Linked DNA regions of Hoeflea sp. 108. The protein of the gene in region 2 interacts with the protein of the main gene of each other region in a pairwise test. Links are inferred from orthologs where the notes say so. Each region holds a gene or a part of one and is shown on either strand. Other genes may lie near its edges. The genes, in order: gyrA and gyrB.

The links.
Region 1: the proteins of gyrB (region 2) and gyrA interact in binary tests that used the Escherichia coli proteins (3 or more experiments, as listed by UniProt). The link is inferred for Hoeflea sp. 108 from one-to-one orthologs.

Annotation. Positions count from the first base shown.
Region 1 is NZ_KB890024.1:2,510,694-2,514,370, forward strand. Bases 154-3,512 are described here. They hold gyrA (DNA gyrase subunit A), read right to left. Parts: upstream 3,120-3,512; coding sequence 354-3,119; downstream 154-353. Other genes in these bases: B015_RS33550 (hypothetical protein), read left to right, coding at 154-240; B015_RS0112360 (MarC family protein), read left to right, coding at 3,415-3,512. In the rest of the region: more of B015_RS33550, read left to right, coding at 88-153; more of B015_RS0112360, read left to right, coding at 3,513-3,677. UniProt on the Escherichia coli protein: A type II topoisomerase that negatively supercoils closed circular double-stranded (ds) DNA in an ATP-dependent manner to maintain chromosomes in an underwound state.
Region 2 is NZ_KB890024.1:565,708-569,056, reverse strand. The notes cover bases 240-3,270. They hold gyrB (DNA topoisomerase (ATP-hydrolyzing) subunit B), read left to right. Parts: upstream 240-546; coding sequence 547-2,994; downstream 2,995-3,270. Other genes in these bases: B015_RS33190 (hypothetical protein), read left to right, coding at 3,205-3,270; B015_RS0102740 (NADPH-dependent FMN reductase), read left to right, coding at 240-273. Outside these bases: more of B015_RS0102740, read left to right, coding at 1-239; more of B015_RS33190, read left to right, coding at 3,271-3,349. UniProt on the Escherichia coli protein: DNA gyrase negatively supercoils closed circular double-stranded DNA in an ATP-dependent manner to maintain chromosomes in an underwound state.

The DNA.
Region 1 (3,677 bases), 1.9 Mb from region 2 along the record:
GGTTCAAGCGGACGTGAATAAATCATCTCTACGATAGATGAAACCAAATAGCGGTTCGTCCGTTGTTTCAAGCAGGAGAACAGCGCCATGATGATCTATATGCTCGCCGCGGCCATGACTCTGGCCATGCTTGTCGCCACCGCTTTCGCGCTCCACCAGGAGGCGCACCGCGTCCGCACCAAGGTGCAGACGGCCCGCGTGCAGCTGCCGGGCTGGCGCAACCAGCGCCTTCCGCGCTGACCGATTTCTGCCCCTCCAGGCAAAAGCGGCGCCTCATAGGCGCCGCTCTTTTCTCTTCAACAAACCGGCTCAAACACTTGACCCAGCACTGTTAACGGCGCTGGATCAGCATATCAGCCTTCCTCGTTGACCGGATCTTCGCCGTTAGGCGCCTCGTCGCCCTCTTCCTCGCCCTGCGGCTCGGAGATGCGCTCGACCGAAACCACCTTCTCGCCTTCAGCGGTATTGAAGATGGTCACGCCCTTGGTGGCGCGGCTGGCGACGCGGATGCCGTCGACCGGCACGCGGATCACCTGGCCGCCATCCGACACCAGCATGATCTGGTCGTCGCCGCCGACAGGGAAGGTCGCGATCAGCTTGCCGATCTCGCCCACCTTCGAAACGTCGGTGGCGCGGATACCCTTGCCGCCGCGGTTGGTCAGGCGGAAGTCGTAGGACGACGAACGCTTGCCATAACCATATTCGCTGACAGTCAGGACCATCTGCTCATGCGCCTTGAGCTCTTCATAACGCTCAGCGGAGAGGTCAGTCGTCTCGCCCACATCCTCGTTCGTCAGCGCGATATCGTCCTCTTCGGCACCTGACATCTTGCGCTCGGCCACCGCCTGCTTGAGGTAGGCCGCACGTTCGGCCGGGCTTGCCTCGACATGCTCGATGATCGCCATCGAGATGACGCGGTCGCCGTCCGCCATGCTGATGCCGCGCACGCCGACCGAATTGCGGCTCTGGAACACACGCACGTCGTCGACGCGGAAGCGGATGCACTGGCCGGAATCGGCGGTCAGAAGCACGTCGTCATTGTCGGTGCAGGTCTCAACGCCGAGGATCTCGTCGCCTTCCTCCTCCAGTTTCATGGCGATCTTGCCGTTGCGGTTGACCTGAACGAAGTCGCTGAGCTTGTTGCGGCGCACGGTGCCGCGCGTGGTGGCGAACATCACGTCAAGCTCGGCCCAGCTGGCCTCGTCCTCCGGCAGCGGCATGATCGTGGTGATGCGTTCGCCCTGTTCGAGCGGCAGCAGGTTGATCAAGGCCTTGCCGCGCGACTGCGGATTGCCGATCGGCAGGCGCCAGACCTTTTCCTTGTAGACGATGCCGCGCGACGAGAAGAACAGCACCGGCGTGTGCGTGTTGACCACGAACAGCCGGGTGACGAAATCCTCGTCCTTGGTCGACATGCCCGAGCGGCCCTTGCCGCCGCGACGCTGCGCCCGGTAGAGCGAAAGCGGCACGCGCTTGATGTAGCCGGAATGGCTGACCGTGACGACCATGTCCTCGCGCGGGATAAGGTCCTCGTCTTCCATGTCGGAGCCGGCATCGGTGATCTCGGTACGACGCGGCACGCCGAACTCGTCGCGCACGACGACCAGCTCGTCCTTGACGATCTGCTGGATGCGGGCCCGCGACGACAGAATGTCGAGATAGTCTGATATCTCGGCGCCAATCTTGTTGAGTTCGTCGGCGATTTCGTCGCGACCCAGTGCCGTCAGGCGCTGCAGGCGCAGTTCCAGGATGGCCCGGGCCTGCTCTTCCGACAGGTTGTAGGTGCCGTCATCGTTGATGCGATGGCGCGGATCGTCGATCAACCGGATCAGCGACTCGACGTCGGACGCCGGCCAGCGGCGCGTCATCAGCTGGTCGCGCGCCGTCTGCGGATCGGGCGCGGTGCGGATCAGCTTGATGACCTCGTCGATGTTGGCAACCGCAATGGCCAAGCCGACCAAGATATGCGCGCGGTCGCGCACCTTCTTGAGCAGGAACTTGGTGCGGCGGCTGATCACCTCTTCGCGGAAGGCGACAAACGCCTTCAGCATGTCGAGCAGCGTCAGCACCTCCGGCTTGCCGCCATTGAGCGCCACCATGTTGGCGCCGAACGACGTCTGCAGCGGTGTGAAACGATAGAGCTGGTTGAGGATCACCTCGGCATTGGCATCGCGCTTGAGCTCGATGACGACGCGATAACCCTGACGGTCGGACTCGTCGCGGATGTCGGAAATGCCCTCGATGCGCTTGTCGCGCACCAGTTCGGCCATCTTCTCGATCATCGAGGCCTTGTTCACCTGATAGGGAACTTCGGTGATGATGATCGCTTCGCGGTCGCCGCGGCTCTGTTCGATATTGACCTTGCCGCGCATGACGACAGAGCCACGCCCGGTCGAATAGGCATTGTAGATGCCCGAGCGGCCAAGGATCAGGCCACCGGTCGGGAAATCCGGACCGGGGATGATCTCCATCAGGTCGGGCAGGTCGATACCAGGGTTCTCCATGACGGCGATGGCGCCGTTGCAGACCTCGACCAGATTGTGCGGCGGGATGTTGGTCGCCATGCCGACGGCGATGCCGCCGGCACCATTGACCAGCAGCGCCGGGAAGCGTGCCGGCAGCACGCGCGGTTCCTGCCCCGAAGCGTCGTAGGTGTCCTGGAAATCGACCGTATCCTTGTCGATGTCCTCGAGCAGTTCGTGGGCGACCTTGGTCAGGCGCGCTTCGGTGTAGCGCATCGCTGCAGGCGGATCGCCGTCGATCGAGCCGAAATTGCCCTGCCCGTCGATGAGCGTGACGCTCATCGACCAGTCCTGGGCCATGCGCACCAACGCATCATAGATCGAGGCGTCGCCGTGCGGATGGTATTTACCCATCACGTCGGCAACGGGGCGCGCCGACTTCACATATTTGCGGTTCCAGTGGTAACCGCTCTCATGCGAAGCGTAGAGGATGCGCCGATGCACCGGCTTCATGCCGTCGCGCACGTCGGGCAGCGCACGGCTCACGATCACGCTCATGGCGTAATCGAGGTAGGAGCGCTGCATCTCCTCGATGATGGAAATTGGCTCGATGCCGGAGGGACCGTCAGGTCCACGCGGTGATTTCTGGTCGGTCAACTTTGATCACGCATGTTGGGAATCATTTACCCCTTATATAGGATCGCGCCCGTGAAGACCAACTTCGGCGGCGCTTTTCCAACGCTGATTTTGCACGTCATTTCAAATGGATAGCTTAGGCTTCCAACATTGCGGCGACATGTCCGTCATATTCTCGCCGCCATTGTGCCCGGTTGCCACGAGATGCCGTTGGGGAAGCTGGCAAAACCGGCAAAAATGGCCGCTGCATGACCGATTTTGGCACTGGCGCGGCAACTGCGGCCGGGTTAGCCTGCGTGCGACGGGGAGGTGCCGAATGACGCTTTTCGACACTGTTTTCAATGCCTTCGTGACAATCCTCGTGACCATCGACCCCCCGGGTCTGGCGCCGCTCTTCCTGGCGGTGACACGCGGCATGAACCGCGAGCAGCGCGTTCAGGTGTCAATCCGCGCCAGCGTCATTGCCTTCGCCGTGCTCGCCCTGTTCGCCATTGCCGGCGCCGCCATCCTCAAGGTTTTCGGCATCACCCTGCCCGCCTTCCGCGTCGCGGGCGGCTTCCTGCTGTTCTTCATCGCCTT
Region 2 (3,349 bases):
TACCTGGCGCGCGAGTGGAACTACAAGCCGGCCGGCTTCCTGAGCTATGGCGGCGTCTCGGCCGGCCTGCGTGCCGTGCAGTCGGAAAAGATGCTTTTGACGACGCTGAAGATCATGCCGATCCCCGAGGCGATCGCGATCCCGGCCTTTGCCCAGCACCTCGACGAGGGCGGCGAATTCAAGGCCAACGACCTGGTCAAGGACAGCGCCAGGACGATGCTGGACGAGCTGCACCGCTGGAGCGAAGCGCTGAAGCCGCTGCGCGCCGCCTGATACGCCCTTGCCGCCCCGGTGCATCATCGGGGCGGCAACCGGCCACCCGGAAGACCTTGCCTGCCGTGTCGGTGACGGCATCGTTTTCACGGCCCGCAATCATTGCCCGCACGGTGATCGCGACTGGCCCGCAGGGAGCCCATTATCCCCGCCCAAAAGCCCGGTAAAACTTGGAAAAACCACACTTAACCCCTATATCTTGGGGACCAACGGGCGTGCGATTCGGGGCCGATTTTGCCGCGTCCTCCTGCGGCAGTCAGACGAAAGATTTTCATGAGCGACCAGTCCGAGAACCTTCCCGGCGCCGAGGCCGAATACGGCGCAGATTCCATCAAGGTTTTGAAGGGCTTGGATGCCGTCCGCAAGCGTCCTGGCATGTATATCGGCGACACCGACGACGGCTCGGGCCTGCACCACATGGTCTATGAGGTCGTCGACAACGCCATCGACGAGGCGCTGGCCGGCCACGCCACGCTGGTGACGGTGTCGCTCAATCCGGATGGCTCGGTGACCGTGACCGACAACGGCCGCGGCATTCCGACCGACATCCACCCCTCGGAAGGCGTTTCCGCCGCCGAGGTGATCATGACGCAGCTGCATGCCGGCGGTAAGTTCGACCAGAACTCCTACAAGGTTTCGGGCGGTCTGCACGGCGTCGGCGTGTCCGTCGTCAACGCGCTGTCCGTGTGGCTGAAGCTCAGGATTCGCCGCAAGGGCGAGATCCACGAGATGACCTTCAACCACGGCAATGCGGTCGCGCCGCTGAAGGTGGTCGGCGAGGCCGGCGACGAGACCGGCACGGAAGTGACCTTCCTGCCGTCGTCCGAGACCTTCACCATGGTGGATTTCGACTACGGCACGCTGGAACACCGCCTGCGCGAGCTGGCCTTCCTGAACTCGGGCGTGCGCATCGTTTTGTCCGACAAGCGCCATGCCGACGTGAAGGTGCAGGAGCTGCTTTATGACGGCGGCCTGATCGAATTCGTGAAATATCTCGACCGCGCCAAGAAGCCGCTGATCGACAAGCCAATTGCCATCAAGGCGGAGCGCGACGGCATCACGGTCGAAGTGGCGATGTGGTGGAACGAAAGCTACCACGAGAACGTGCTGGCCTTCACCAACAACATCCCCCAGCGCGACGGCGGTACCCATCTCGCCGGCTTCCGCGGCGCGCTGACGCGCCAGGTGACGGGCTATGCCGAAACCTCCGGCACCTCCAAGAAGGAGAAGGTTTCGATCATCGCCGACGACACCCGCGAGGGCCTGACGGCGGTGCTCTCGGTCAAGGTTCCCGATCCGAAATTCTCGTCGCAGACCAAGGACAAGCTGGTGTCCTCGGAAGTCCGCCCGGTGGTGGAGAGCCTGGTCAACGAGGCGCTCGGCACCTGGCTCGAAGAACATCCGGCGGAAGCCAAGACGCTGATCGCCAAGGTAGTGGAAGCCGCAGCCGCGCGCGAGGCGGCACGCAAGGCACGCGAACTCACCCGCCGCAAGGGTGTGCTCGACATCACCTCCCTGCCCGGCAAGCTTGCCGACTGCCAGGAACGCGACCCGGCCAAGTCCGAAATCTTCATCGTCGAGGGTGACTCCGCCGGCGGCTCGGCCAAGAGCGGGCGCTCGCGCCAGAACCAGGCGATCCTGCCCTTGCGCGGCAAGATCCTGAACGTCGAGCGCGCCCGCTTCGACCGCATGCTGTCGTCCGACATGATCGGCACGCTGATCACGGCGCTAGGCACGTCGATCGGCAAGGACGAGTTCAACGCCGACAAGCTGCGCTATCACAAGATCATCATCATGACCGACGCCGACGTCGACGGCGCCCACATCCGCACCCTGCTGTTGACGTTCTTCTTCCGCCAGATGCCGGAGCTGATCGAGCGCGGGCACCTCTATATCGCCCAGCCGCCGCTCTACAAAGTGACGCGCGGAAAGAGCTCGCAATACCTCAAGGACGAGACCGCGTTCGAGGACTATCTGGTCGATGTCGGCCTAGACGAAGCCACGCTGACGCTTGCCTCCGGCGAAGTGCGCAGCGGCCAGGATCTTCGGGCGGCGGTGACCGACGCGCTCGGCGTGCGCACGCTGATCGACGGTCTGCACACGCGCTATTCGCGCCCGGTGGTCGAGCAGGCGGCAATCGCCGGCGCGCTCAACCCCGACATCTTCAGCGACCTCGGCCGCGCCAAGGCGATGGCCGAAACGATCGCCCAGCGCCTCGACCTGATCTCCGAGGACATCGAGCGCGGCTGGACCGGCCATATCTCGACCGACAATGACGGTTCCGGCGGCTATGTGTTCGAACGCACGCTGCGCAGCGTCAAGGAAAGCGTCCATCTCGACATGGCGCTGATCAACTCGGCCGACGCACGCGCGCTCGACCGGTTTGCCGGCCGTCTCACCGAACTCTACGCCCAGCCGCCCTTGCTGCGCCGCAAGGAAAATTCGGAGACCCTGGCAGGGCCGCTGGCGCTCTTGAACGCAGTGTTTGCTTCAGGCCGCAAGGGCCTGACCATGCAGCGCTACAAGGGTCTGGGCGAGATGAACGCCGAGCAGTTGTGGGAAACCACGCTCGACCCGAACGTGCGCTCGCTGCTGAAGGTACAGGTGACCGACGCGACTGACGCCGACTCGCTGTTTGCCCGCCTGATGGGCGACGAGGTCGAGCCGCGACGCGACTTCATCCAGGAAAATGCGCTGAGCGTGGCGAACCTGGACGTCTGATCGCAGCAAACTGAACATCTGATCTTTCGCCCCTTTCGCTCAGCGGAGGGGGCGATTGTGTTTCTGAGGTCTGGTGAGACACGGGGCGCGAGATCGTGTGCGCTCGAAATCAACGGCTCGCGCTTGGGTTCTCTCAGGTTGCAATCCGACCAATTGCCCTAACAATATCCAAGCAAATGCTTATGCCTCTAGAATGGCAAGCATAGCTTCTTGCTCATCACCGTCGACGGTCCCGTCAATTATGTCTCCAATCTGGTCAAATCGCCCGATGATTTGCACGATCAATTCTTCGTCGACCGCATCGTAGTCGATGTCAATTGGGTACGCCGCACCGCTGGTATTCCCCGATACGTAA